DNA from 4 places in the Streptomyces sp. NPDC088116 genome. Region 2 is predicted to be linked to each of the others. Evidence: riboswitches for the same ligand, from Rfam matches in the RefSeq annotation. Region 2 holds a riboswitch; each other region holds the start of a gene.

Region 1 (7,024 bases), 120 kb from region 2:
GCTCGACGGCGCAGCTGAACGCCAGTGCGCCCGCCGCGGCCGTCAAGGGCCGTACCCGCGGAGCGGCCAGCACGATCAGCGTATGGACCAGCACGGTGTAGAGCGCGTCGCCGCCGTACTTGGCGACGTCGCCGACCCCGACCGCTCTGATTCCCAGACCTGCGGCGACGGTCAGCGCGGCAGCACCACACGCCACCAGGCGCGTACGCGTGAGAGTCCCCATGGGGGTGAACTCTATGCGGGGTACGCGCCTTGCGGGCCTACGGCCCGTCGGGTATCAGGCCGGTACGTCTGCGTAGCCGCTCGCGTACGAGACGAATGCGCGCCAGCCGTCGGCCGGGACCTGGAGTACGGGTCCTTGTACGTTCTTCGAGTCGCGGAGGTGGACTGTGCTGGGGGAGACTGCGACTTCTACGCAGTCTCCGCCGCCCGAACCGCTGTAGCTGCTCTTGAACCAGGCCACCTCTACGCAGTTACCGCCGCCTGAACCGCTGTAGCTGCTCTTGAACCAGCGCAGTTGGGCGGGCCCGGCTGCAACCTGCTCAGTGCTCATGCTTCTCCTGCCACCCGCTCGATCAGACGCGCGGACTCCTCCGCGTTCAGGGCCTGTGTCCGCAGCTTGCCATAGCGCAGCCCGAAGGCACTGACATTCGCGGCGTCGGTGATCACCAATCCCACGTCCTGGGACTCGATACAGCCCACCCGGCGATGCTCCAGGGTCTCCAGAATCACCATAGGTCCGTTGAGACCGGGGTGGAAGCCACGATCCGAAGGCATGACCTGGATCTCGACGTTGCGCTTCGCCCCCTGCGTCAGAAGGTGTTGACGCTGCCCCCTCATCACTTCGTCGCTGCCCACCATGCTGGTCAGGGCCGATTCGCCGATGATGAAGCATGTCTCCACCATGGGTGTGCGCGTCAGCAACTTCTGCCGACTGAGCCTCGCTTCGAGATGCTGCTCAATGATCTCCTCGCTGAGGGGCGGGCAGTGCGCCGAGAACAGTGCCCGTGCGTACTCCTCTGTCTGGAGCAGCCCGGGGATGAGTAGGGGGTCGAAGTCGTATCTGCTCACCGCCTCCGTCTCGATCAACGCGAAGTCCTGGAAGAACGCGGGGAGTTTGGCCAGGTCCACGTCGTCCTGCAACACCGCCAGCGTCCCGCCCGCGTTCAACGTGGTGTCCGCCGAGTCCGTGAACGCGGACTTCGCCGGTCTCCGCCCCTGCTCGATCGAGGCGACCTGCTCGTACGAGTAGCCCACGGCCTCGGCCAGTTGCTGTTGCGTCAGTCCGGCCCGCTCGCGGTGGAGCTTGACCAGTTTGCCGTAGCCGACCCAGATGCCAGGTCGGTCGTCGTCCTTGGGCCGCTGCTTCTTCTGACGGCTGGTTCCCATACGCCTCACACCTCAACGTGTGTGCCGATGCGCGAAATGCTCTTCTCAGGGCAACGCCCGACGCTTCGGCGCCGTCACGGGACGTGACCCGTACAAACAGGGACCCGGCCCGTACACGGGCTGCCGGTACGGTCGTTCGCCCTGGTCACGCTATAGGCGCAACGGGACCGTAACCGTATGAAGTCGGAAATTCCCCCCGTCGCCGTCTCCACCGGCCCGGCTGCCCCCGCCGGACTTGTCGCCCCGCCGCCGCGTTCGCCGCTGTATCCGCCCTCCCGGGTCAAGCTCAGCTCCAGCCACCGGGGCGCCCGCCTGGCTCGGTTGCTCGCCGGGCAGCAGCTCGAAGAGTGGGGGATTCCGCGTACCGGCTCAGTTTCCGCCGTGGTCGTCGCCATCGTCGCGGAGCTGGCCGCGAACGCCGTGACTCATGGCCGTACCCCTGGGCGGGACTTCGAGCTGCGTCTGACTCTCACCTGCGCCGCCGTACGGGTGGAGGTCATCGACACCCGGCCCGACCGCTTTCCGCGCGCACCCGGTGTGTCGGCGCCGCCTCCGCCGGACTCGACCCACGGGCGCGTCTGTTTCTTGTCGCCGCCTACGCGGACCGCTGGGGCTGGGCCCTTCGTGACGCGCGGACCAAGACCGTCTGGGCCGAAGTGGACGCGGAAACAGGCCCGCATGAGAGCTGAGGCCGAGGCCGAGGGGCGATCCCCGCCTCCCGTACCGGAATTCCCGTGACGTGGGAATTCCAGTACAGGAGACCTGCGTGTTCAGGAAGTCGCGTTCCAGGAGTGCGCGACATCGACGGTCAGCCGGCCGCCCGACTGCGTCACCCGGAACGGCAGCACGAGCACCGCCAGCGTGGTTCCGAATCCTCGCGTGCTTGCTCCCATGGATCGAGTTGCCCGAGTTCACAAGACCGAGTGGATCTCGTGGACTTGAACAGCCTGGTGTGGCAAGGAGGTTGCCTGCTATTCCGGCGAGTCCGGGTGGCGGGATCCGGCGGGATCCGGCGCGACTCAGAACTCGTCGTCGAAGCCGACCGTGCCCTCCACCGCGACCTGGTACGCCGACGGGCGGCGCTCGAAGAAGTTCGTCAGCTCCTGGACGCCCTGGAGCTCCATGAAGGAGAACGGGTTCTCCGAGCCGTACACCGTGGGGAAGCCCAGCCGATCGAGGCGCTGGTCGGCGACGCACTCCAGGTACTGGCGCATCGACTCCGTGTTCATACCCGGCAGGCCCTCGCCGCACAGGTCGCGGCCGAACTGGAGCTCCGCCTCCACCGCCTCCTTCAGCATGTCCGTGACCTGCTGCTGGAGGGCGTCGTCGAACAGCTCCGGCTCCTCCTTGCGGACCGTGTCCACGACCTCGAAGGCGAAGTTCATGTGCATGGTCTCGTCGCGGAAGACCCAGTTCGTACCGGTGGCCAGACCGTGCAGCAGCCCGCGCGAGCGGAACCAGTAGACGTACGCGAAGGCGCCGTAGAAGAACAGGCCCTCGATGCAGGCCGCGAAGCAGATCAGGTTCAGCAGGAAACGCCGCCGGTCCGCCTTCGACTCCAGCCGGTCGATCGTCTCGACCGAGTCCATCCACCGGAAGCAGAACTGCGCCTTCTCGCGGATCGACGGGATCTCCTCCACCGCGTCGAAGGCCGCCGCGCGGTCCTCGGGATCGGGCAGATACGTGTCCAGCAGCGTCAGATAGAACTGGACGTGCACCGCTTCCTCGAAGAGCTGGCGGGAGAGATACAGCCGCGCCTCGGGGGAGTTGATGTGCTTGTAGAGCGTCAGCACCAGGTTGTTCGACACGATCGAGTCGCCCGTCGCGAAGAACGCGACCAGCCGGCCGATCATGTGCTGCTCACCGGGGGAGAGCTTGGCGAGGTCGGAGACGTCGGAGTGCAGGTCGACCTCCTCCACCGTCCAGGTGTTCTTGATCGCGTCGCGGTAGCGCTCGTAGAAGTCCGGGTAGCGCATGGGGCGCAGGGTCAGTTCGAAGCCCGGGTCGAGCAGGTTCTTCTCGGTTGTCACGGTCGCGTCTGTCGGGTCGGTGGTCATTACTGGCAGGCCTCGCAGGACTCGGGGTTTTCCAGGGAGCAGGCGATCGCCTCGTCGTCGGGCGTCACCTGCGCGGGTACGGGCACAGGGGCGGAAGCGGGTGAGGGTGCCGCCTTCGACGCCTTCGACCCAGCCGCCTGCGACCCGGCCGCCCTCGCGATCCGCGTCGCCGGGCGCGAGCGCAGGTAGTACGTCGTCTTCAGCCCCTTCTTCCAGGCGTACGCGTACATCGAGCTGAGCTTCCCGATGGTCGGCGTCTCCAGGAACAGGTTCAGCGACTGGCTCTGGTCGAGGAACGGCGTACGGGCCGCCGCCATGTCGATCAGGGCGCGCTGCGGGATCTCCCACGCCGTGCGGTACAGGTCCCGGATCTCCGCCGGGACCCGGGGCAGGTCCGCCACCGAGCCGTTGGACTCGCGCAGCGCCTCACGCGTCGGCCCGTCCCAGATGCCGAGCCTCTTCAGGTCCTGCACCAGATACGAGTTGACCTGGAGGAACTCCCCGGAGAGCGTCTCGCGCTTGAAGAGGTTGGAGACCTGCGGCTCGATGCACTCGTACACGCCCGCGATCGAGGCGATGGTCGCCGTCGGGGCGATCGCCAGGAGCAGCGAGTTGCGCATGCCCGTCCTCGCGATCCGGGCGCGCAGCGCGGCCCAGCGCTCCGGCCAGTTCAGCTCCACGTCGTAGTGGTCGGGGTGCAGCACCCCGCGCGCGGCGCGCGTCTTCGACCAGGCGGGCAGCGGTCCCGACCGTTCGGCGAGGCCGCAGGACGCCTCGTACGCGGCGAGCATGATCCGCTCGGCGATCCGGGTGGAGAGCGCGGCGGCCTCGGGGGAGTCGAACGCCAGCCGCTTCTTGAAGAAGACATCCTGGAGGCCCATCGCGCCCAGGCCCACCGGACGCCATTTCGCGTTGGAGTTCCCGGCCTGCTCGGTCGGGTAGAAGTTGATGTCGACGACCCGGTCGAGGAAGGTCACGGCGGTGACGACGGTCTCGTCCAGCCGCTCCCAGCCGATCTCGCCGGTGGCCGCGTCCACGAACGCGCCGAGGTTGATGGACCCGAGGTTGCAGACGGCCGTCTCGCCGTCGTCCGTGACCTCCAGGATCTCCGTGCAGAGATTGGATGAGTGGACGGTGTGGCCGGGCTCGGCGGTCTGGTTGGCCGTACGGTTCGAGGCGTCCTTGAAGGTCATCCAGCCGTTGCCGGTCTGGGCGAGCGTACGCATCATCCGGCCGTACAACTCCCGGGCGGGGATGGTCTTCCGGGCCAGACCGGCCGCCTCCGCCTCGCGGTACCTCGCGTCGAACTCGCCGCCCCACAGGTCGACCAGCTCCGGCACATCGGCGGGCGAGAACAGCGACCAGACGCCGTCCGCCTCGACCCGGCGCATGAACTCGTCGGGGATCCAGTGCGCGAGGTTCAGATTGTGCGTACGGCGGGCGTCCTCACCGGTGTTGTCCCGCAGCTCCAGGAACTCCTCCAGGTCCGCGTGCCACGTCTCCAGGTAGACACAGGCCGCGCCCTTGCGCCGGCCGCCCTGGTTGACGGCCGCGACCGAGGAGTCGAGGGTGCGCAGGAACGGCACGATGCCGTTGGAGTGGCCGTTCGTGCCCCGGATCAGTGAACCGCGCGAGCGGATACGGGAGTAGGGGAGGCCGATGCCGCCCGCGTGCTTCGAGAGCCGCGCCACCTGGTGGTAGCGGTCGTAGATGGAGTCCAGCTCGTCCAGCGGGGAGTCCAGCAGGTAGCAGGACGACATCTGCGGGTGGCGCGTACCGGAGTTGAAGAGCGTCGGCGAGGACGGCAGGTAGTCCAGGCGGCTCATCAGCCGGTACAGCGCGGCGACTTCGTCCAGCGCGCGGATGCTCGCGCTGTCCGCCGCCTCGGCCGGGCCGGAGTCCGTCGGCTCCTCGGCCAGCCCGGCGGCGACGCGCAGCATGAAGTGCTGCGGGGTCTCGATCACCTGGCGGGTGATCGGGTGGCGGAGCAGATAGCGGCTGTAGAGCGTCCGCAGCCCGAAGTAGCCGAAGCGGTCGTCCCCGGCCGGGTCGATCAGCCGGTCCAGCCGGTCCGCGTGGCGCGTGACGAACGCGGCCGTACGGTCCGCGATCAGGCCCTCGCGGTGGCCCGTCGCGACGGACCCGGAGAACGACACCACGCCCTGCCCCGCCGCCTCCTCCGCGATGGTGCGGGTCAGCAGCCGGGCGGCGAGCCGGGAGTAGGCCGGGTCCTCGGAGATCAGCCCCGCGGCCGCCTCGGTGGCGAGCCCCCGCAACTCGGCCTCGTCCGACCGGGCGTTACGGCCCCGCAGCGCGGCGGCCGCGACCCTGCCCGGGTCGGTGTCCGGCAGATCGGCGGTCAGGTCCGTCAGGGTCCGCAGCAACGCGGTCCCGGGGCCGTCGGTCACCTGCGCGGCGACCTCGGAGATATCGGAAATGCCTGAAGCCGGATCGGCTGGCGCGATGGTCACGTGGTGCTCTCCCTCGCTCGGCTCTGGGCCGTCGGGAGGGAAACGGGGATCGCGGCACGACCGTACGGCCCGGAAACGGGCAGCGCGGCGCGCGGCGTCCACCGGCCCAACCGCGAGGCCCGGACGTCTGGGCATCCGGATCGGTCGAACCGGATGCGCCGTCAGCAGGTGTTCGGACTCGCGGGTATGACAAAGCACACCACAGCACACCGTTGCGGGACAGTTCCGGATTCGCACCGGATTCCCCTGCGGCGACAGCGAGGTCGAGCATACATCTGGGGGCTGGGCGCTGTGTCACCCCCCAGATGTTGTGTCGTGAGCTTGTGGTCACTGACTGTCATACCGCCCCGCTATCGTCTTCGGGACAAGGAGGTTTCCCCATGACGGCCACCGATTACGAGAGCCAGGTCCTCACCGAGGAGTTCGAAGAGGCCACCCGGATACTGGCCCGCTCGACAGAGAGCATCCGGCTGGAACTCATCGACGGGAAGGTCCGGAGCAGCGTGATGCCGGACGGGGACCACGGACGCATCATGGAGTGGCTGACGCGTAGTTGTCTGCGGTCCCGGCCCGAGCTGTGGCTCTGTCCGGTCCGTGGGCTTCAGGTGCAGGCGCGCCTGAAGGGCCGCGCCCGTCCGGACGGCTCGCTCGCGCCGAGTGAAGCCTTCGTCGGCCAGGGCGAATGGGCGGACCCCGCGCCGGTCCTGATGGCCGTCGAGGTGACGACGTACGACTCCGACACCGACCACGGGCACCGGGTGGAGAAGCCGCGCGCGTACGCGCCCAGACCGATATCCCGGTCCATCTGCTGATCGACCGGGACAGCTGCGAGGTCACCGTCTACAGCGAGCCGGACGGGGGCGCTACGAGAATGCCCACACGGTGCCGTTCGGCAAGGAGATCACCCTCCCCCGATCCCGTCGGCATCACGCTGGAGACCGAGCAGCTCAAGAACTGGGTGCGCTGACAACGGACGGGGCGCCCGGGGGGGCCCCGCCCCGGGGGGGCCCCCCGCCCCCCCCCCCCGGCCCGCCGGGGGGGGGGGGGCGGGGGGGGGGGGCCCCCCCCCCGGGCCCCCCCCCCCCCCGGACCCCCCCCCCCCCCCCG
Region 2 (7,024 bases):
TTCCCCGGGCGCGCACACGAGGTCGACGGTGAGGCACCCTTTGGCGCGTGAGGACGCCGAGAACGCGCGGAGCAGCGTGGTCCGCCCGATGCCCGGCTCGCCGGTCACGAGGCGGCGCACCGGCCCGCCTCGCTCGGAATCCTTCAAAGCCTGGCGGAGCAGCCCCATCTCCGTTTGACGGCCCGTCATGAACAATCGGTGTCCGTTGTCTTTGCGTTGCATGAAGTTCCTCCGTCGCGGATCACTCCCCCGTTGTTCGAAGCACCCTCTGTCTGCTCGTGCCGGAGGTCATCCGAAACGGATTCGTGTGTGCCTTTACGAAGAGGCAATCGGGGCAACGCGGTCCCGGCCGGGACGACCGAACCCGGTGGACGGGATTTGGTATGGACCCCACGTCGGCATAGGCCCGGAAGGGAAGTCGGCTCCGGAAGGGAGCTGGACCCGGAAGGGAAGTCGGCTCCGGAAGGGAGCTGGGTCCGGAAGGGAGTTGAGCGCGGAAGCGAGTCGGGTCCGGAACGGAGAGGGGTCCGGAGGGAGGCGGGAGCGGAAGTCGCGAGAATCATGGAAATCACGGGGAGATGGATGCGACAGTGGATTTCGACGACGGGTTTCGGCGGCGGTCCGCGGTCTTCGCGGTCACGGTGGCGGGACAGTCCCGGCGGACTGCCCCGCACACCCTTACCTTTCCCTTCCCCCTCACGCACCCCTGCCCACCCCCATGAGGCAGGTGCGCGTGCGGTCATGGGGACCGATACCGCGAAGAGCGGAGGGTCCAGCACCATGACTGGAGAAACGCTATCGCCGGAGGCCTTGGACGTGTGACGGTCAAACGACCGACAATTGGTGAGGGACTGCGACGGGTGAGGCGCCGAGTGCCGAACGAGCGGGACGAGATGACCACCGGGCTCGCGGGGGAGTCTTCCGCCGTCGAGCCCCCGGAAACCGGCGTACGGTCGGAACCGGGCGTTCCGCAGGGCGCGGGCGACGGCCCCGCGGGTACCGCCGGCGGTCCTCCGGGCACCGGTGACGGCTCTCCCGCCCCTGGTCACGCCCCTTCGGGGGCCGGCGCCCCGGGTCCGGCCGAGCGGGAGTTCGTCCGGTTCGCCTACCGCTACGCCTACCGGATCCGGGTCGTGGTGGTGTGCTCGTGCGCCGTTCTCGCCGTACCGGCGATGCCCGTCGACAGCATGGCCGTCACCTCGGCCGTCTGTGCCGTCGTACTCGCCTGGAGCGCCCTGCACTACCGATGGGGGATGGCGGGAACCCGCCCCCGACTGCTTCTGGCCACGGACCTGGCCGTGCTGACCGGACTCTGCCTCACTCAGACACTGACGATTCCGGACACCCAGACCATGTACGGCAGCACCTGGCTGCTGGTGGTGGTCAGCATCGTCGCGGTCGGCTACCAGTTGATGTACCCGCCGGCGCTCGCGGTCGCCCTGGCGCTCCTGCTGGCCGTCGCCGACCTGGCCGGTGTCGTGCTGGACCGGCCTCAAGGGTGGAACTACGCGCTGCCGAACGTGAGTTGGCTGCTGGTGCAGACCGCCCTCTCCCAGGGCATGTACCAACTGGTCCTGCGCGCCAGCAGAACCGCCGACGCCGTCGGCTCGCAGACCGCCTCCGCACGACGGCGCCACGAGGTGGCGCAGGCGCAGCGGTCGGCCGAGCGCGAGCATCTGGCGACGCTGCACGACACCGCCTGCGCGACGCTGCTGATGGTCTCGGCCCACGGCCGGTCCATCCACCCGCACATACTGCGGACCCAGGCCGGCAAGGACCTGCGGCGCCTGGCCCCGGAGCGGGTGACGTCCGGTGAGACGAATGTGGCCCAGGAGCTGCGGGCGGAGATCGGCGACCATCCCCTGTCCGTACGGGCCGAGTTCGACGGCTCGCTCGGCCTGATGTGGCGGCCGGCCGCCGTGGCGCTCCGGGGGAGCCTGGGAGAGGCGCTGCGCAATGTGGCCCGGCACGCGGGTGTCGGCTCGGCGACCGTGACGGCGAGCCGGGAGGGCGACACCGTCACCGTCACCATCAGCGACGACGGCGTCGGTTTCGATACGGCCCAGGTGCCGCCGCACTGCCAGGGGCTGGCGCGCTCGGTCGTCGAGCGGATGGCCGCCGTCGGCGGCAGGGCCACGGTCGACTCCGGGCTCCGGCGGGGCACGGCCGTACGGCTGGAGTGGCCGCATGTCTGATGCGCGCGGGCCCGATGCTCCGAGGGACGCGAGAGAGCTGAGGGACGCGAGAGAGCTGAGGGACGCGAGAGAGCTGAGGGACGCGAGAGACACGACGAATCAGAGCAACGCGACGGATCAGAGCAACGCGACGAATCAGAGCAACGCGACGGATCAGAGCAACGCGACGGATCAGAGGTACCCGATGGCTCCGACGGAAGGGGGAGTGGCCAGAGAAACGGATGAGGACAAGGGCGCGGACGGGGAATCCGATCCCACGACCGACCGGATCGCCGACAGCATGCGCGGTGCGCTGCGGCTGGCCGGACTGATCATCCTCTCGGCGATCCACTTCGGACTGGCGCTGCCCGCGCTCCTCGCCAACCTCGGCAATTACCGGCACGCCTGGGTGCAGCTCACCGCGTTCGGGCTGCTGACGCTCGTCATCGTGGTGGACGCGCTCCTCGGAGCGGCCGGCCGCCGCAGGCCACGGTGGTGGGTGGTGGCGGGCCTGGTCTCCGCTCTGGCGGTGGCGGTCGTCGCCACGAGCCAGCTGCCGGGCACGTACTTCCTCGCGACCCCGCACTGGACGTTCCTGGAGATCGGCTGGTTCGGCGTCCTGCTGCTGTTCGACGCCGGACTGAACGCGACGCTGCTCTTCGTCGGCGGCCATGTCGCCGTCACGCTCGTACAGTTGCTGCTCGCCGGGACCCCGTCACGCCAGGTCGCGGCGGGGATGGCCGTCAGCGCCCTGGCCATCTGCGCGTTCCAGATCGCGGCCGCGGTGATGGCGAGGCTGCTGCGGGACTGCGCGGCGACGGCCGGTGCCACGGCGCGCGAGCAGGAGCGGGTCCGTACGGAAGCCGCGATCTCCGCCCAGGTCCATGCCGACCAGCGGTCGCGCTACCGCGAACTGGGCCGCTCCGTACTGCCGTTGCTGACCGGGCTGGCCGACGGGTCCCTCGAACCGGGGGACGAGCGGGTCCGGCGCCGGAGCGCCTTCGAAGCCGCCCGGCTGCGGCGGCTCTTCGCCGAACGGGACCACGCGGCCGACCCGCTGATCCATGAACTCCGGGCCGGTATCGGTGTCGCCGAACGCCACGGCGTCGATGTGCAGCTCGCCGTACGGGGAGCGTCGGCCCCGGTGCCCCGGCACCTGCGCCGCGCGCTGACCGAGCCCGTCCTGGCCGCGCTCGCGACGGCGCGCCACAGCGCGCGGGCCACTGTCGTGCGCGGCGGCGGGCTGGTACGGGTGAGCGTGGTGACCGACGCGCCCGGGACGGACATCCCGGAGCCCGCCGAGCCCGGCATCCGCGTGCGTACGGTACGGAGCCAGGGACGGCTCCTGGTCGAGGCGTCCTACGCGCTCCACATGGAGAGCGACCCCCTGGGCGAGCCCAGGACCGCATCACCGCCCCTGGCCCACACCCGGCCACAGGCCCAGACCCCGTCCCAGGCATAGGAGCGGCGACGATCCCGTCCTGGCCCCTCGCCCGTCGCCCATCACGTCACCGCTAGGGCCTGTCCGGCGGACAGGCCCTACAGCTCGTCCAACGACGTCAGTCCGTCCTGAATGGCCCGCGCGACCAGATTCGCCTTCGTCGTCGCCGGCCGCCCCGCGTTGGCGTACTTGATCCGTACCCGCTCCAGGTAGGTGTTCACCGTACGGACGGAGAGACCGAGGCTCGCCCCGACCATGGCCTTGGACTCCGACTGGAACCACTCCAGGAGCACCTCCACCTCACGCGGGGTCAGCGCGGGGCGGCCCTTCCTCGCGTCGCTGCCGAAAGCACCGGCCAGTGCCGGGGGCGTGTAGGGACGGCAGTCGGCCGCCGCCAGCGTGGCCGCCATGAGGTGGTTCTCCCCCTCGGCCTTCGTCAGATACGTGAAGGCCCCCAGGTCCAGGCAGGTCAGCGCGGTCTCCTGACTGTCCTGCATCGTGTAGACGATCACTTGCCGTTCCTGCGCGACCAGTTGCTTCAGCTCGGGGTACGCGGGCACCCCGTGGGAGAGCTGAAGGTCCAGCACCACCACGTCCGCGTCCCGGCCGGCCCCGCTCATGGCCACCGAGAGGCAGGGCCCCTTGGCGGTCACGGTGATCGGCCGCCGCGACGCGGCGTACCAGGACTCGATCCCGGCGAGGACGACAGGATGGTCGTCGATCAGCACGACGCTCACTGGCTCGTTTTCCGGCATGTCCCATAGTCCCTCCGACCGGTGCTCCGGCGGACCCGGCCGAGGCCGAAAACCTCCTGTGATAGCTTGCCGAGGCCAGTCGAACCCATGTACGTGGGTCAGGGAATCCGGTGCGAATCCGGAACTGACGCGCAGCGGTAAGGGTGACGGGCGCGGCATCGGCCACTGGACAGTTGAGCTGTCCGGGAAGGCGTCTCGCCCGGGGGATCCCGAGTCCGAAGACCTGCTGGCGGCCTCCGCCCTCGTCCTGTGGCGGGGGAGCACCGTACGACTGGGCTCCGCGCATGGGCCCTCGACGCAGAGGAACTGCCGTGCCGCTCGCGCGCCCCGCCCGTGCCCGTACCTCCGTTCGCCACACCATCCTCTTCCTTGCCGGGGCGGTGCTCCTGACGGCCTGCGGCGGCGGGGGCTCCTCCGGGAAGGCGGCCGATTCCGGGACGTCCCCATCCGGCGGTGCGGCCACCGGATACCCGCGCACACTCGACAACTGCGGACAGAAGGTACGGGTCGACGCGCCGCCGCGCCGTGCCGTCTCGCTCAATCAGGGCACGACGGAGATCATGCTCTCCCTCGGTCTCGCCGACCGGATGGTGGGCACCGCCACCTGGACCGACCCGCTGCTGAAGGGGCTGGAGAAGCCCAACGCCGGCGTGAAGCGGCTGGCGGACAACGCCCCCTCCTTCGAGAAGGTCCTGGACACCGAGCCCGACTTCGTGGCCTCCTCGTTCGAATCGACGCTGGGCAAGGGCGGTGTGGCCACGCGCCCGCAGTTCGAGGAGCTGGGCGTACCCACGTATGTCTCCCCGTCCGACTGCACCAAGGACAACAGCGGCGACGGCGACGGAGTCCGTACGACCTCGCTCACCATGGACGACGTCTACGGCGAGGTACGCGACCTGGCCAAGGTCTTCGGCGTCGAGGAGCGGGGCGAGAAGGTGGTCGCCGGGCTCAAGGGCCGGATGGCGAAGGCCACGGCCGGGATCGACGCCGCGACGGGCGGGAAGTCCGGGAAGGCCCCGAAGGGCGCGGAGGGCGGGACGGCCGGAAAGGCCACCCTCCTCTACTGGTTCGCCAACTCCGAGTCGCCGTACATGGGCGGCTGCTGCGGCGCTCCCGGCATCATCACCAACGCCGTCGGGGCGAAGAACGTCTTCGACGACAACCACGAGGAGTGGCCCCAGATCAACTGGGAGACGGTCGCGGACCGCAACCCTGGCGTTCTGGTGATCGGCGACCTCACCCGTAAGTCGGAGACGGCCGAGACCGCCGAGAAGAAGATCGAGTTCCTGGAGTCCAATCCGGCCACCCGGAACATGGACGCCGTCAGGCACAAGCGCTACGTCCTGCTCAGCGGCCAGGCCATGAACCCGACCATCCGAACGGTCGAGGGCGTCGAGAAGGTCGCGGCGAAGCTGCGCGAGATCGCGCCCGCGAAGTGACGGTCGAACGTACGGAGCGGCCCCGGGAGGCTACGGCGGCTGAGGGGGTTCCTGAGGTGTCGGGGTCTCTGGAGGCGTCGGGGGCATCGGAGGCCCAGGAGGTACGCGGTCCGGGCCCGGATGGTCCAGGCGTACACGGCCCCGGCGTACGCCGGTTGCGGCACGGCCTCCTCTGGGCCTGCGGGGTCGCCGGGCTGTTCCTCTCCGTCGCCGTCGCGATCACCATCGGACCCGCGAACATCCGCGTCGGCGACGTCTGGTCCGTGGTGGCCACCCATATCGGATGGGGCGATTCCGGCCTCACACCGATCCGGGACGGGATCGTCTGGAACCTGCGGCTGCCCCGCACCCTGCTCGCCGCCGTCTGCGGCGCCGGACTCGCGGTGTGCGGGGCGGTCATGCAGTCCCTGCTCCGTAACCCGCTCGCCGACCCCTTCGTGCTGGGAGTCTCCTCGGGGGCTTCGACCGGCGCGGTCGTGGTCGTCGTGCTCGGTGTCGGCGGCGGGGCGCTGTCCATCTCGGGCGGCGCGTTCCTCGGCGCCCTGTGCTCGTTCGCGCTGGTGCTGCTGCTCAGCCATACCCTCGGCGGCACGGTGGACCGGGTGGTGCTCTCCGGAGTCGCCGCGATGCAGCTCTTCTCGGCCCTGACCTCCTTCATCGTGATGACGGCGGCGGACGCGGAGACCACCCGGGGCGTGCTGTTCTGGCTGCTCGGATCGCTCAGCGGCGCCGGGTGGACCGATGTGTGGGTCTGCCTGGCGGTGCTCGCGGTGGCGCTGCTGGTGTGTCTCGGGTACGCGCGGACGCTCGACGCGTTCGCGTTCGGCCAGGACGCGGCGGCGACGCTGGGCGTCTCGGTGGCCCGTACCCGTGTGGTGCTGCTGTGCGTGACCGCGCTGCTGACGGCGGCGCTGGTCAGCTCGGCCGGGGCCATCGGCTTCGTCGGCCTCGTACTGCCGCACGCCGCCCGTGCGCTGGCCGGTCCCGGCCACGGCCGGCTGCTGCCCGTCACCGCGCTGACCGGAGCGGTGTTCCTGGTCTGGGTCGACACCCTGGCCCGTACGGTGCTCGACCCGCAGGAGGTGCCGGTGGGCGTGGTGACCTCGCTGATCGGCGTACCGGCGTTCGTCCTTGTCCTGTACCGGGGCCGGAGAATCCGATGAAGCGGACCACGGACACACGCACGGGTACGGATACGGATACGGATACGGATGC
Region 3 (7,024 bases), on a different contig from region 2:
GCAGGACGGTGAGCACGGCCTGCAACTCGGTGCGGGCCAGCGGCTGTCCGAGGCAGGAGTGAGACCCGGCGCCGAAGGTGAGGTGGGGATTGGGAGAGCGGCCGAGGTCCATGTCGGCCGCTCCCTCCCAGGCGCTCTCGTCGCGGTTGGCCGCGGCCATGCTGCACACCACGGTGGTGCCGCGCGGCACCACACCGCCGGAGAGTTCGGTGTCCTCGTGCACGTACCGGAGCATGCCGAAGCCGCTGCCGTTCGGGTCGAACCGCAGTACCTCCTCCACCGCCTTGCGGGTCAGTGACGGGTCGGCCAGCAAGCGCTCCCAGCGCCGGCGGTCGGACAGCAGGTGCGCCGTCATCATCGAGATGAAGCCCGCTGTGGTCTCATGACCGGCGAGCAGGAGCGCCTGCCCCGTGGCCACCAGCCCGGCCTCGGACATCGGTTCGCCCTCCGCGTCCGCGCCGTCCATGAGAAGGCTGAGGAGGTCGTCCCCGGGTTCCGTGCGCTTGCCGTCGATCAGATGCGCCATGTAATCGGCGAAGTCCTGATGCGCCGCCTCCGTCTCGGCACGCGTGTACCGGGTCATGTTCAAGAAGGTGTCGGACCAGCTCTTGAACCGGTCCCGGTCGCACTCCGGCACGCCCAGCATGGTGCAGATGACGAACACCGGAAGCGGGAAGGCCAGATGCGTCACCAGGTCCGCCGGCCGGCCGTGTTCCAGCATCTCGTCGATGAGCTGGTCGGTCATGGCCTCCATGCTCGGCCGCAGTGCCGACATCCGCTTGGCCGTGAACCACTTGCCGACCATGCGCCGCCAGCGGTCATGGCCCTCGGCGTTGAGCGCCTGCGCCATCGGGCTGTTGAAGATGTCCGCCGCGTCACCGGCCGACACCCGGGCCGCGTCGGGCAAGGCCAGCCCCTCGCGACTCAGACGCGGGTCGGAGAGCGCCGTCCGCACGTCCTCGTAACGCGTCAGCAGCGCCGCCTCGTCACCACTCGGCAGCGTCACCCGCGCCACCGGACACCTCTGCCGAAGCTCCGCCCACTGCGGCGGCGGCTCCAGCGCCGCGGCAGGGACGATCGGGTAGCTCATCGTCTCCGTGCTTTGGGCTTCGGTCACTTGTGGCCTCCTCGGATCGTGTCGGCGGGCAGAGTCAACCTCAGCCCACATGGTAAGTCAACCGACTGATTTAAGTCGCGCTCGCCTGAACGCGACGGGCGGTCGAGAGGAACCGTCCCTCCCGGTCGCTCGTCCTCAACAACCAGGCAAGTCCATGCCCTTGGGGCGAGTCGGAGTCGAGGCGGATCATGAAAATGCGGACCTGGCTGCTGGGGGCGCCGGCCGTCGGCATGGGCCGGCCGGCCTGGCAGGTCATCGCCGACCTGACGGACGACGACGTGGTCGCGAGGCGGCAGTCGGTCTCGTGCGAGGAAGCGATGCGCTTCGCCGACCAGAGCGGGTTGCCGGCCGGAGCGTCCGAGGCGAAGTGCGAGGTCATGGGAGCACAGGACACGCGGTACGACGTCAGGTTCCGGATCTCCCGCGCCCGCCTCGGCACATGGCTGACTTCGGCCTGTCCCGACATGAAGATGACATCGGACTGCTCCGGCCCCCCGGAGACCGTCGACGCCTGCGGCAACCTGACCCTGGACCCTTATGCCGACGGCGGCGCGGTGGCGTTCGACCTGACCGTGGAGTACGAGGAGGGGGCCACCGCCCTCGTCCACTTCCAGCCCTTCAGCACGTGAACTCCCTCGCCGCGCCCGCCCCCCCGGACACCGGGGCCTGATGACCCTGCGAGCCGGGGCCGTGGCCTCCTGATCCGCTGTGACCTTGCGTTTTCCCCCTCCTCGGCGCGGATCCCGTGTCTCATGTCACCTTCCGGAACAGGGGCGGGGGCGACCAAGGGGTTGGCTACGCCCTAGGCTGGCGGGTGCAGCTGGTTCGCCCTGTCCGCCAGGCAGGCGCGTCGTAAGAGGGAACCCGGTGGGAATCCGGGACTGCCCCGCAGCGGTGAGCGGGAACGACCGCCGTCATACGCACTGGATCCGGCCTCGGATCCGGGAAGCGACGGCCAGTAGGAATCTGCCTCGGCAGATGTGCCCGCGAGTCCGAAGACCTGCCCGTTGCCCGTACGTGACCGATCGCGTACGGATATCCCGGTGACCTCGTGGGCGGGTCGGCGTACATACCAGACGGACGAGCGCGCCCCAGGCGTGACATGGGTCCGTCGGGTTCGTCACCCCTTCGCGCTCGCGTCCCGTCTCCGGGATCTCAAGGAGTCATCTCGCGAAGGAGATTTCCGTGACAGCGAAGTCCGCGGCCGCGGCAGCACGGGCCACCGTGTACGGCTACCCCCGCCAGGGCCCGAACCGGGAACTGAAGAAGTCCATCGAGGGTTATTGGAAGGGCCGCGTCACCGCCCAGGCCCTCCGGGAGACGGCGGCAGACCTGCGCCGGGCCAACTGGCAGCAGTTGGTGGACGCCGGCGTCCACGAGGTGCCGACCGGCGACTTCTCGTACTACGACCATGTCCTGGACACCAGCGTCATGGTCGGTGCCGTACCCGAGCGACACCGTGACGCGGTCACGGCCGGCGCACTCGACGGCTACTTCGCGATGGCCCGCGGCACCCAGGACGTGGCGCCGCTGGAGATGACCAAGTGGTTCGACACCAACTACCACTACCTCGTCCCGGAGCTGGGCCCCGACACCGTCTTCACCGCCGACTCCGCCAAGCAGGTCGCCGAGCTGACGGAGGCCATCACGCTCGGGCACACGGCCCGCCCGGTCCTCGTCGGCCCCGTCACCTATCTTCTGCTCGCCAAGCCCGCCCCCGGCGTGGCGGCCGATTTCGAACCGCTGACCCTGCTGGACCGGCTGCTGCCCGTCTACGCCGAGGTCCTCGCGGACCTGCGTGCCACCGGCGCCGAGTGGGTCCAGCTCGACGAGCCCGCGCTCGTCCAGGACCGCACGCGCGCCGAGTTGAACACCGCCGCCCGCGCCTACCGTGAACTCGGCGGCCTGACCGACCGTCCGAAGCTGCTCGTCGCCTCCTACTTCGACCGTCTCGGCGAGGCCCTTCCCGTCCTGGCGAAGGCACCGGTCGAGGGCCTGGCGCTCGACTTCACCGAGGCGGCCGCCGCCAACCTCGAAGACCTCGCCGCCGTCGGCGGACTGCCCGGCAAGCGCCTCGTCGCGGGCGTCGTCAACGGCCGCAACATCTGGATCAACAACTTCGAGAAGTCCCTGTCCACTCTGGGGACGCTCCTCGGTCTGGCCGACCGGGTCGACGTGGCGGCCTCCTGCTCGCTCCTGCACGTACCGCTCGACACCGCGGCCGAGCGGGACATCGACCCGCAGATCCTGCGCTGGCTCGCCTTCGCCCGGCAGAAGACCACCGAAATCGTCACCCTGGCCAAGGGACTGGCCCAGGGAACCGGAGCCATCACCGCGGAGATCGCCGCCAACCGCGCCGATCTCGTCTCCCGCGCCAACTCCGCGATCACCCATGATCCGGCCGTACGGGCCAGGACCTCAGCCGTCACCGACGCCGACGGCCGTCGCTCCCAGCCGTACACCGAGCGTGCCGCCGCCCAGCGCGCCCACCTCAAGCTGCCGCTGCTGCCGACGACCACCATCGGCTCGTTCCCGCAGACCGCTGAACTGCGCACGGCCCGCGCGGACTTGCGCGCGGGGCGGATCGACACCACGGGGTACGAACAGCGCATCGAGGACGAGATCCGCGAGGTCATCTCCTTCCAGGAGAGGACCGGGATCGACGTCCTGGTGCACGGCGAACCCGAACGCAACGACATGGTGCAGTACTTCGCCGAACAGCTCACCGGCTACCTCGCCACCCAGCACGGCTGGGTGCAGTCGTACGGCACCCGCTACGTCCGCCCGCCCGTCCTGGCCGGCGACATCTCCCGCCCCGAACCGATGACGGTGCGCTGGACCTCGTACGCCCAGTCGCTCACCGACCGCCCCGTCAAGGGCATGCTCACCGGGCCCGTCACCATGCTTGCCTGGTCCTTCGTCCGCGACGACCAGCCCCTCGGCGACACCGCCCGCCAAGTCGCCCTCGCTCTGCGCGACGAGGTCAACGACCTTGAGACCAGCGGCACTTCGGTGATCCAGGTCGATGAACCCGCCCTGCGCGAAACACTGCCGCTGCGCGCCGCCGACCGCGCCGCGTACCTGGACTGGGCAACCGAGTCGTTCCGCCTCACCACCAGCGGCGTACGCCCGGACACCCAGATCCACACCCACATGTGCTACGCCGAGTTCGGCGACATCGTCCAGGCCATCGACGACCTCGACGCCGACGTCATCAGCCTGGAGGCGGCCCGCTCCCACATGCAGGTCGCACGCGAACTCGCCGCACACGGTTACCCCCGCGAGGCCGGACCCGGCGTGTACGACATCCACTCCCCGCGCGTACCCGACGCGGACGAGGCAGCCGCGCTGCTCCGCAAGGGACTGGAGGCCATTCCCGCCGAACGGCTGTGGGTCAATCCCGACTGCGGTCTGAAGACCCGCGGCTGGCCCGAGACCAAGGCGTCCCTGGAGAACCTGGTCACAGCCGCCCGCACCGTCCGCACGGAACTGCCCGCCTGACCCGTCGGGGGGGGGGGGGGGGGGGGGGCCCGCGCCCCCCCCCCCCCCCCCCCGCCCCCTCACCGCGGTGCCGGCCCGTGATCCAGACGGACGAGGGATCATCGGAGGAAGGGACAGAAACAGGCCTGGCGATGACTTCGGCGCCGACGGCCAGTCGTCAATGGGGGAACAGTCGTCAGTGGGGGGAGAGGGAAGGAGATCCGCCATGCCGGCACAAGGACCCGCAAAGGGACCCACGACCGAACTCGACACCCGCTACAGCTCCGCGCTCAATCCCCGCCCGGGTGCCGCGAACGCCACCGCCACCGAGTGGGCCGAGGCCCAGCGGCAGCTGAGGGCCGCCGAGATCTTCTGGGTGTCCACCGTGCGGCCCGACGGCCGGCTGCATGTCACTCCCGTGATCGCAGCCTGGCACGACGGCGTGCTGTACTTCTCCACCGGCAAGACGGAACAGAAGGCCAAGAACCTCGCTCATGGCGCGCACTGCGCACTGACCACCGGGCGGAACTCGCTCACCGAAGGGCTCGACCTCATCGTGGAGGGCGAGGCGGAGCCGGTTGCCGATCCGGGCGTACTGGAGGAGGTGGTCGCGGCGTACGAGTCGAAGTACGGGCCGCACATCACCTCGCCGGAGGGCACCTTCCACGGGATCGGGGACGCGTTCCGGAAGGGGGACGTGACGGTCTTCGCGGTGGCCCCGGCCACGGCGTACGGCTTCGGCCGGGACGACGGCGTGTACACCCATACGCGGTGGGCGTTCTGAGACGGGCGGACGCAAGCCAACCTGCGGTTACGCTCCGCGTCCGTCCGTGCCTGTCCGTGGCGATAGGATCGTACGATGGCATGTGGGCAACGATCACAGGACCCGGTGCGGTCCGTCTCCAGCGGCTCCGGTGGACACGCCGGCTACCTGGTCACCGGATACGCCGAAGCCCGGCAGGCCCTCCGCGACCCGCGGCTCTCCAAGGACACCGCCGCGTTCTTCGCCGGCAAAGCGTCCTCACGCCGTCTGCACCCCGTGGTGGCGCGGACCATGCTGGCCTGTGATCCACCCCAGCACACGCGCCTTCGCCGGCTGGTGACCAACGCGTTCACCACCGGTGCGGCGGACCGGTTGCGTCCCTACGTCGGTCAGGTGACCGACGCCCTGCTGGATCGATGGCCCGACGGCGGCGAGGTCGACCTCGTCGCCGACCTCGCCGTACCCCTGCCGGTCATCGTGATCTGCGAACTGCTCGGAGTACCGGAGGCCGACCGGTCCGAGGTCCGGCGCTGGTCCGCCGAGCTGTTCGCCGCCGGAAAACCCGATCTGATCGACGCGGCCTCGCACGCCATGGCGGACTACATGACGAGCCTCGTCGCCGCCAAGCGCCGCCACCCCGGCGACGCTCTTCTCGACCGCCTGATCTCGGCCCGCGACGGCGCGGACCAGCTGAGCGAGGACGAACTCGTCTCCCTCGCGGTGCTCCTCCTCGTCGCGGGACACGAGACCACCACCCATTTCATCGGCAACGCCGTCCTGGCTCTGCTCCAGCACCCCACCGAGCTTGCACTCCTGCGCGACAACCCCGACCGCGTCCCGGCGGCGCTGGACGAATTGCTCCGCTTCGAGTCACCCGTCAGCACGGCCACCTTCCGCTACACCACGGAGGCCATCACTCTCGGCAGTACGCCGGTCCCCGCCGGCGTACCCGTACAGATCGCGATCGGCGCCGCCAACCGCGACCCGGAACGTCTCCCGTCACCGGACCGGCTCGACCTGAGCCGGGACGCCACCGGCCACCTCGCCTTCGGCCACGGCATTCACCGATGCCTCGGCGCGCCTCTGGCCAAGGCCGAAGCCGAGATCGCTCTACGCGCGATCCTGACGCGCTTCCCCGCCCTCAGGCTCGCCGTACCGTCCGATCAGCTCCAGTGGCGGCACACACGCCTGATGCGTGGCCTGGCGTCTCTTCCACTCCTTGTCGCCCGCTGATCCCCCACCCGCCGCTGAACCCATGTCCGAGACGCTGTTCGACAAAGCGGAGAGGCCCCCTCGGGGATCGATTCCCCCTTCGAGGGCATCCGGTCCCCCTTCGAGGGCATCCGGTAGGCCATGACTCCCAGATCGGCAACGAAACGCGCACAAGGACAGGCCGAACGCGCGGCGAACAGCACCGCGGTCGCGGCGGGAGCCCGCGCGGGCTTCGTCGCCCGCGGGGTCATCTACATGCTGATCGGCGTCCTCTCCCTGCGGATCGCCTTCTCCGGTGGCGGCGGAGGCGGGCAGGCGGATCGCGGCGGAGCGGTCGCCGAAATCGCCCACAAGCCGTTCGGCACCGTCCTGCTGTACCTGCTCGGGACAGCACTCGCCGGGATGGCCCTGTGGCGGCTGTCCGAAGCGGCCTTCGGCCAGGCGGGTCCCGA
Region 4 (7,024 bases), on a different contig from region 2:
ATCCCGGTCCCCGCGCGGCTAGTTCGCGGGAGGAGTTCCAGGACGCGAGGGTGTCGTCGGGACCATGGATGATCAGCGTCGGGACACGCAGGGCGCCCCGTCCGGCGGCCCTGCGCAGCCGGTCGCCGTCCAGACCGGCCCTGCCCCGCGCCGCCCGGACGGCGAGCGGGAGCAGGACTCCGGGGATACGGCGGGCGGTGGCCAGCGCCCGCAGGGTGGCCTCCCAGTCCAGCACCGGCGAGTCGAGGACCAGCCCGGAGATCCGCTCCCTGAGCGCCGAGTCGGCGGAGGCGAACAGGGCCATCGAGGCTCCGGTGGACCAGCCGTGGAGGATCACCCGCCGCGCGCCGTAGCGGACGGCGTACCGGATCGCCGCGTCCAGGTCGCGCCATTCCGAGTCGCCGAGGTGGCCGAGGCCGTCCGGCGACCGGAGGGCTCCGGGGTCGCCCCGGTAGGCGATGTCGAGCACGGGGATCTGCTGTTCCGCCAGGAACTCCATGATGTTCATGGGGTGTTCGCGGGTGGCGCCGAGGCCGTGCACGGTGATCACCCAGGTGTCGCGCGCTCCGGGCACGAACCAGGCGGGCAGGGAGCCGAGTTCGCCCGGGATCCACACGTCCTTGTGGGCGAGGCCGAGCGCGGTGGCGGGGTCGCCGCTGTGCACCTTCGGGGTGAGGCGTACGCGCGAGCCGGCGACGAGGCTGCCGTGACCGACCCGTACCAGCCGCCGTACGACGGTGTGGGCGGCGTGCTCGACGCCGCCCAGTACGGGGCCGACGACCGCGTGGACGCCGGGTCCTTCGAGGCCGTACGTGCCGGGGCGCAGGGACGCGAGGCTGCGGGTCAGGGTGACCTGTCCGGCGGCCGTGGCGTGCACGGTGAGACGGGGGTCGCTGGGCAGGGGCCGTCCGGGCGGTGCCTTGAGCGCGGCATCGCCGGCGTACCGGCCGGCCGCGACCGCAGCCGCGCCGACCCCGAGCACTGTGGAGACGGCCGCTGCCGTCGCTGTAGCCGGGCGCACTGTCACAGTGTCGCCACGCCCACTAGCGACGGCCAGCGGACGGGGGCCGTCGGGGTACGGCGGCGGGCCCGGCACGAAGCCACTGGTGCACGGGGTTGCGGGGGTACGGGACCGCTGGGGTACGGGACCGCTGGGGTACGGGACCGCTGGGGTACGGGACTACTGGGGTACGGGGCAGCCGGATGCCGGGGCCGCAGGGAGGGCCCCCGGCCGGGGGCGGCTCGCCTCCCGAGCCCGGCCGGGGGCGGCTCGCGTCCCCGGCCGGGCTCGTCCCGAGGACAGGCGGCCTCCGGCCGGGCACCGGCCGCTCAGCCGCGCTGGCCGTAGCCCTTCAGCTTCTCCCCGGTCTCCCGCACCTGGGCCTCGGACAGGAGCGTGGGTGTGTGGCCGGGGACGGCCCCGGCGGTGAGCCAGAGACGGCACATCCACTCCAGCTGGGCCGTACGGTCGTAGGCCTGGTCGAGGGTGTCGCCGTAGGTGACCGTGCCGTGGTTCTGGAGCAGGACTGCGGTGCGGTCGCGCAGGGCGTGGAGCATGTTGTCAGCGAGTTCGTCCGTGCCGTACAGGGCGTACGGAGCGACCCGGACGGCGCCGCCGAAGGCCGCCGACATGTAGTGGATCAGGGGCAGTTCGGGGACGAGGGTGGAGACGGCGGTGGCGTGGACCGCGTGGGTGTGGACCACGGCGGTCGCGGAGGTGGCGCGGTAGACGGCGAGGTGCATGGGCAGTTCGCTGGTGGGGGTGAGTTCGCCGAGGACCTGCCGCCCTTCGAGGTCGACGGCTATCGCGTCGTCGGGGCCGAGCCGCTCGTACGGCACCCCGCTCGGTGTGACCAGGACCAGGTCCCCGACCCGTACCGAGACATTGCCCGAGGTTCCGACGACGAGGCCTTCCGACGCCGTCCTGACGGCCGTGGCCACCAGGTCCCGCCAAGCCTGTCCGACTGCTTCCTGCCGCTGCTGATTCGTCATGGTGAAATCCTGTCAGGCTGCGCCGAACGAGCGCTCCCCCGGCGCCAGTCGGGCTCGATCCGGCGGCGGTCGCGGGTCTGCCGAGGACACTCCATTAGGGTCACCCCGAAGTCCCGCTCAGTTCATCTTCCGTTCACCCTGACTCCTTACGTTCACCAAGGCCACTGACGTCCAACGATTGCCTGGGTAAATGGAACACATCACCCTGCTGCTCGCGATTGTGATCGTGACAGCTCTCGTGTTCGATTTCACGAACGGTTTCCACGACACCGCCAACGCGATGGCGACGACCATCTCGACCGGCGCCCTGAAGCCCAAGACAGCGGTGGCCATGTCGGCCGTCCTGAATCTCGTCGGCGCGTTCCTGTCCGTGGAGGTCGCCAAGACGATCTCCGGCGGGCTCATCAACGAACAGGGCATACAGACGGAAGTCATCTTCGCGGCGCTCGTCGGCGCCATCCTCTGGAACCTCTTCACCTGGCTGCTCGGCCTGCCGTCGAGTTCCTCCCACGCACTCTTCGGCGGCCTCATCGGCGCCACCCTGATGTCCGTCGGCACCTCCGGGGTCAACGGCGGGGTCGTCATCACGAAGGTCCTGATCCCCGCGCTCGCCGCGCCGGTCGTCGCCGGTCTCGCCGCGCTCCTCGCCACCCGGCTGACCTACCGGATCGGCCGTCGTACGGACGACAAGGCGACCGCCAAGGGCTTCCGCGCCGGACAGATCGCCTCCGCCGGTCTCGTCTCGCTCGCCCACGGCACCAACGACGCGCAGAAGACCATGGGCGTCATCACCCTCGCGCTGGTCACCGGCGGCGTGCTCGCCCCCGGCTCCAACCCGCCGCTGTGGGTCATCGTCTCCGCCGGTATCGCGATCGCGCTCGGTACGTACCTGGGCGGCTGGCGCATCATCCGCACCATGGGCAGCGGGCTCACCGACCTCCGGCCGCAGCAGGGCTTCGCCGCCCAGACCAGCGCCGCGACGGTCATCCTGGCCTCTTCCCACCTGGGCTTCTCGCTCTCCACGACCCAGTCCTGCTCCGGCGCCGTGATGGGCGCGGGCCTGGGGCGCAAGGGCGGGGTGGTCCGCTGGTCCACCGCCACCCGGATGTTCGTCGCCTGGTGCCTGACGCTGCCCGCCGCCGGTCTGGTCGCCGCCGGTGCGGAGTTCCTGACCGGACAGGGCACCTGGGGCGTCGCGGTCGTCGCCGTACTGCTCGTCGCGTTCTCCGCCGCGATCTGGTTCGCGTCGCGCCGCCGCCCGGTCGACCACACCAACGTCACACCGGGCGGGACCGGGACGGACGGAACGGGACCGGACGCCGGGACCACGCCCGGTGCCGTGACCACCGCCGTCGCGGCCGTCTCCCCGCCGCCCAGCACGGCCGGCACGCCCGCCCAGGACCTCTCCACCACCATCCAGGCCCCCGCGGGCCCCGTCGGCGAGCCGACGCGAACCGCCTCGGTGTAAGGGAAGAACCGCATGAACATCGACTGGGCGGCCCTCGGTTCCGTCTTCGGCGTCAGCCTGCTGGCCACGGTCGGCCTCGTGGGCCTGTTCACCCTCGGCATCGTGGGCCTCGCCAAGGGGGAGACCGCGGGGACGGTGGCTCAGGGCGCGGACGGCTCCGTACGCACGGGCGGCTCCGTGGCTCTGGCGCGCGCGGGCGCGTACGCCTGCTTCGCGCTGTGCGCGGCGGCCGTGGCGTACGGCATCTACATGATCGTGGCCTGAGTTCCCCTCGGCCTGAGACAACACCAGCCGGTCCCGGCGCACTTCGGGTGCGTCGGGACCGGCTTATTCGACCGGCCCTCGCCGGAGCGCGGGCAACCGGTGGTGTCGTGCGTCATGTGGGGCTCGGCACACTGTCCCGTCGCAGGTCAGGGAGGAGTTGACGGGTGTCGCGCACCGTGGTGGACTGCCGAGGCCATACACGGCGGCATGGAAGAGGAAGCCGGTGCGAATCCGGCGCGGTCCCGCCACTGTCACTGCGAGCCACGTCTCCAGGAGCCAGGAACTCTTGCCGCCGCGTCACGTCGAGCCAGGGCGCGGACCCTGAGTGAGGACACAATTCGCCATGCCTGGCTGCGGTTCGGCCGCCGATCGGGTCTTCGCCTACGGCGCCGCCCTCGGCCTCCTGGGCGACCGGCTGTTCGGCGATCCGCGCCGGGGGCATCCGGTCGCCGCGTTCGGCAGGGCCGCGGGGGCTGTTGAGCGGACGCTGTGGCGCGACCACCGTGGGTGGGGCGCGCTGCACACCGCTGTGTGCGCCGGTGGCGCCGCCGGAATCGCGGCGCTCGCGGCCCGAGGGACCCGAGGGGTACGAGGGGTACGGGGTGGTCGCACCGGCTCCTCCGCCGTGTCCGTCCCTGCGGGCACGGCCGCCCCTTCCAGCACGGCTCCCCCTTCCTTCGCGTCCGCCTCTTCCCTCGCGTCCGTCGCGCTGACCGCCGCCGCCACCTGGACCGTCGTCGGCGGCACCACGCTGGGCCGGGAGGCCCGCGCCATCGGCGGGGCACTCGCCGCCGGGGACATCGATGTGGCCAGGGAACGACTGCCTCATCTGTGCGGGCGCGACCCGCAGGCGCTCGACGGACCGCAGATCGCGCGGGCCGTAGTGGAGTCCGTCGCCGAGAACACCTCCGACGCGGTCGTGGGCGCGCTGGTGTGGGGAGCGGTCGCGGGAGTGCCGGGGCTGGTCGGGTTCCGCGCGGTGAACACCCTGGACGCGATGGTGGGGCACCGGTCGCCCACGTACCTCCGGTTCGGCTGGGCCTCGGCCCGGCTGGACGATGTCGTCGGCTGGCCCGGGGCCCGGCTGACCGCCGCGCTGACCGTTGTGGCGGGCGGCGATCCGCGCGGCGCGCTGCGCGCGCTGCGGCGGGACGCCCGTACGCATCCGAGCCCCAACGCGGGCCCGGTGGAAGCCTCGTTCGCCGGGGCGCTGGGCGTACGGCTCGGGGGGACGCTGGCGTACGGCGGGCGGGTGGAGCACCGGCCCGTACTGAACGACGCGGGGCGGCCTGTCGAGGTCGCGGACATCGAGCGGGCCGTGCGCCTGTCGGGCCGGGTGAACGCCCTCGCGCTCGCGGTGTGCGTCGCTGGGCGGTTCGCGTACGGCGCCCTGCGGCACAGGACTTCGGGAAAGGTGCGGGGATGAGCCGGGGCGGGCGCGGCGGCGGGCTGCTGATAGCCGGGACCACCTCCGACGCGGGCAAGAGCGTGGTCACGGCGGGGATCTGCCGCTGGCTCGTACGCCGGGGCGTGAAGGTGGCGCCCTTCAAGGGGCAGAACATGTCCCTGAACTCGTTCGTGACGCGCGAGGGCGCGGAGATCGGGCGGGCGCAGGCGATGCAGGCCCAGGCGGCCCGGGTGGAGCCGACCGCGCTGATGAATCCCGTCCTGCTCAAGCCGGGCAGCGACCGCAGCAGCCAAGTGGTGCTGATGGGGCGGCCGGTGGGCGAGCTGAGTGCCAAGGGATACCACGGCGGCCGGCAGGAAGCCCTGCTCGGTCCTGTCCTGGAATGCCTGGAGGAGCTGCGGGGCACGTATGACGCGGTGATCTGTGAGGGGGCTGGCAGTCCGGCCGAGATCAATCTGCGCCGTACCGACATCGTGAACATGGGCATCGCACGGGCCGCGCGGCTGCCGGTGGTCGTGGTCGGGGACATCGACCGGGGTGGAGTCTTCGCCTCGTTCTTCGGGACGACCGCGCTGCTGAGCCCCGAGGACCAGGATCTGATCGCGGGTTATCTCGTCAACAAGTTCCGGGGCGATGTGTCGCTGCTGGAGCCGGGCCTGGAGATGCTCCGCGGGCTGACGGGACGGTCCACGCTGGGGGTGCTCCCGTGGCGGCACGGGCTGGGCATCGACGAGGAGGACGGGCTGCGGGTGTCGATGCGCGGCGCCGTACGCGAGTCCCTGGTGGCTCCCCCGTACGGCGAGGACGTGCTGCGGATCGCGGTCTGCGCCGTACCGCTGATGTCGAACTTCACCGATGTGGACGCGCTGGCGGCGGAGCCCGGGGTCGTGGTGCGGTTCGTGGACCGGGCCGAGGAGCTGGCCGACGCGGACCTGGTGATCGTGCCGGGCACGCGCGGCACGGTGAAGGCGCTGGCGTGGCTGCGGGAGCGCGGGCTCGCCGACGCGATCGCCCGGCGGGCCGCCGAGGGGCGTCCCGTCCTGGGGATCTGCGGCGGCTACCAGATCCTGGGCGAGCACATCGACGACGAGGTGGAGTCCCGCGCGGGGGCGGTGTGCGGGCTCGGGCTGCTGCCCGTACGGATCCGGTTCGAGCGGGAGAAGACCCTGGCCAGGCCGGTCGGCGTGGCGCTCGGGGCCCCCGTCGAGGGGTACGAGATCCATCATGGCGTCGCGGATGTGCGCGGCGGCGAGGCGTTCGTCTCCGACGGGCGCGGGCAGGCGCTCGACGGCTGCCGGGTGGGGGCCGTCCAGGGCACGCACTGGCACGGGGCGCTGGAGAGCGACGCGTTCCGGCGGCGGTTCCTGACGGAGGTGGCGCGGGCGTCCGGCCGGCGTTTCGTACCGGCGCCCGACACCAGTTTCGGCGTGCTGCGGGAGGAACAGCTCGATCTCCTCGGTGACCTCGTCGAGGAGCACGCGGACACCGGCGCGCTGCTGCGGCTGATCGAGGAGGGGGCGCCGGCCGGGATGCCCTTCATCCCGCCGGGAGCACCATGACCAGCGGCCTCAGCGCACGCACGAACACCGGCCGCCCCACCAGCCCCACACGCACGACCACCGGCTTCTGTATCCGCGCCGCCGTACGAGAGCCACGTGCCGCCGTACCGACGTCACCGTCACGTGCCGCCGCCGTACGAGAGCCACTCGAAGGAGCGATCAGCATATGAGCACCCCTTATCCGTTCACCGCCGTGGTGGGGATGGACGATCTGCGCCTCGGTCTGCTGCTCAACGCGGTCAGTCCGGCGGTCGGCGGCGTCCTCGTGCGGGGCGAGAAGGGCACGGCGAAGTCCACCGCCGTACGGGCTCTCTCGGCGCTGCTGCCCGAGCT

What was found. Region 2 has a riboswitch for cobalamin ahead of ACIOJD_RS02105 (ABC transporter substrate-binding protein). Riboswitches for the same ligand answer to the same signal wherever they lie in the genome.
Region 1: linked by a shared signal. The riboswitch ahead of ACIOJD_RS02635 (ribonucleoside-diphosphate reductase subunit alpha) and the one ahead of ACIOJD_RS02105 (ABC transporter substrate-binding protein) in region 2 are both predicted to bind cobalamin.
Region 3: linked by a shared signal. The riboswitch ahead of metE (5-methyltetrahydropteroyltriglutamate--homocysteine S-methyltransferase) and the one ahead of ACIOJD_RS02105 (ABC transporter substrate-binding protein) in region 2 are both predicted to bind cobalamin.
Region 4: linked by a shared signal. The riboswitch ahead of ACIOJD_RS12220 (cobalamin biosynthesis protein) and the one ahead of ACIOJD_RS02105 (ABC transporter substrate-binding protein) in region 2 are both predicted to bind cobalamin.

The regions. Positions count from the first base shown of each region.
Region 1 covers NZ_JBIUTF010000001.1:602,822-609,845, reverse strand. Annotated here, with positions in the region: partial or broken gene ACIOJD_RS02665 (DUF2809 domain-containing protein) at 1-223, opposite strand, end outside; gene ACIOJD_RS02660 (DUF397 domain-containing protein) at 278-553, opposite strand; gene ACIOJD_RS02655 (Scr1 family TA system antitoxin-like transcriptional regulator) at 550-1,389, opposite strand; gene ACIOJD_RS02650 (ATP-binding protein) at 1,567-2,127, shown strand; gene ACIOJD_RS02645 (hypothetical protein) at 2,160-2,282, opposite strand; gene ACIOJD_RS02640 (ribonucleotide-diphosphate reductase subunit beta) at 2,409-3,446, opposite strand; gene ACIOJD_RS02635 (ribonucleoside-diphosphate reductase subunit alpha) at 3,446-5,917, opposite strand; cobalamin riboswitch at 6,063-6,205, opposite strand; partial or broken gene ACIOJD_RS02630 (Uma2 family endonuclease) at 6,298-6,884, shown strand.
Region 2 covers NZ_JBIUTF010000001.1:481,213-488,236, reverse strand. Annotated here, with positions in the region: gene ACIOJD_RS02125 (BREX system ATP-binding domain-containing protein) at 1-222, opposite strand, end outside; gene ACIOJD_RS02120 (sensor histidine kinase) at 861-2,195, shown strand; gene ACIOJD_RS02115 (hypothetical protein) at 2,401-3,636, shown strand; gene ACIOJD_RS02110 (DNA-binding response regulator) at 3,714-4,370, opposite strand; cobalamin riboswitch at 4,430-4,616, shown strand; gene ACIOJD_RS02105 (ABC transporter substrate-binding protein) at 4,655-5,809, shown strand; gene ACIOJD_RS02100 (FecCD family ABC transporter permease) at 5,965-6,972, shown strand; gene ACIOJD_RS02095 (ABC transporter ATP-binding protein) at 6,969-7,024, shown strand, end outside.
Region 3 covers NZ_JBIUTF010000003.1:773,575-780,598, reverse strand. Annotated here, with positions in the region: gene ACIOJD_RS15670 (cytochrome P450) at 1-1,090, opposite strand, end outside; gene ACIOJD_RS15665 (hypothetical protein) at 1,306-1,746, shown strand; cobalamin riboswitch at 1,940-2,140, shown strand; gene metE (5-methyltetrahydropteroyltriglutamate--homocysteine S-methyltransferase) at 2,303-4,618, shown strand; gene ACIOJD_RS15655 (pyridoxamine 5'-phosphate oxidase family protein) at 4,824-5,381, shown strand; gene ACIOJD_RS15650 (cytochrome P450) at 5,457-6,593, shown strand; gene ACIOJD_RS15645 (DUF1206 domain-containing protein) at 6,714-7,024, shown strand, end outside.
Region 4 covers NZ_JBIUTF010000002.1:1,357,478-1,364,501, reverse strand. Annotated here, with positions in the region: gene ACIOJD_RS12240 (alpha/beta hydrolase) at 1-1,021, opposite strand, end outside; gene ACIOJD_RS12235 (class II aldolase/adducin family protein) at 1,330-1,992, opposite strand; gene ACIOJD_RS12230 (anion permease) at 2,183-3,460, shown strand; gene ACIOJD_RS12225 (hypothetical protein) at 3,473-3,724, shown strand; cobalamin riboswitch at 3,888-4,033, shown strand; gene ACIOJD_RS12220 (cobalamin biosynthesis protein) at 4,068-5,150, shown strand; gene ACIOJD_RS12215 (cobyric acid synthase) at 5,147-6,691, shown strand; gene ACIOJD_RS12210 (hypothetical protein) at 6,669-6,857, opposite strand; gene ACIOJD_RS12205 (putative cobaltochelatase) at 6,858-7,024, shown strand, end outside.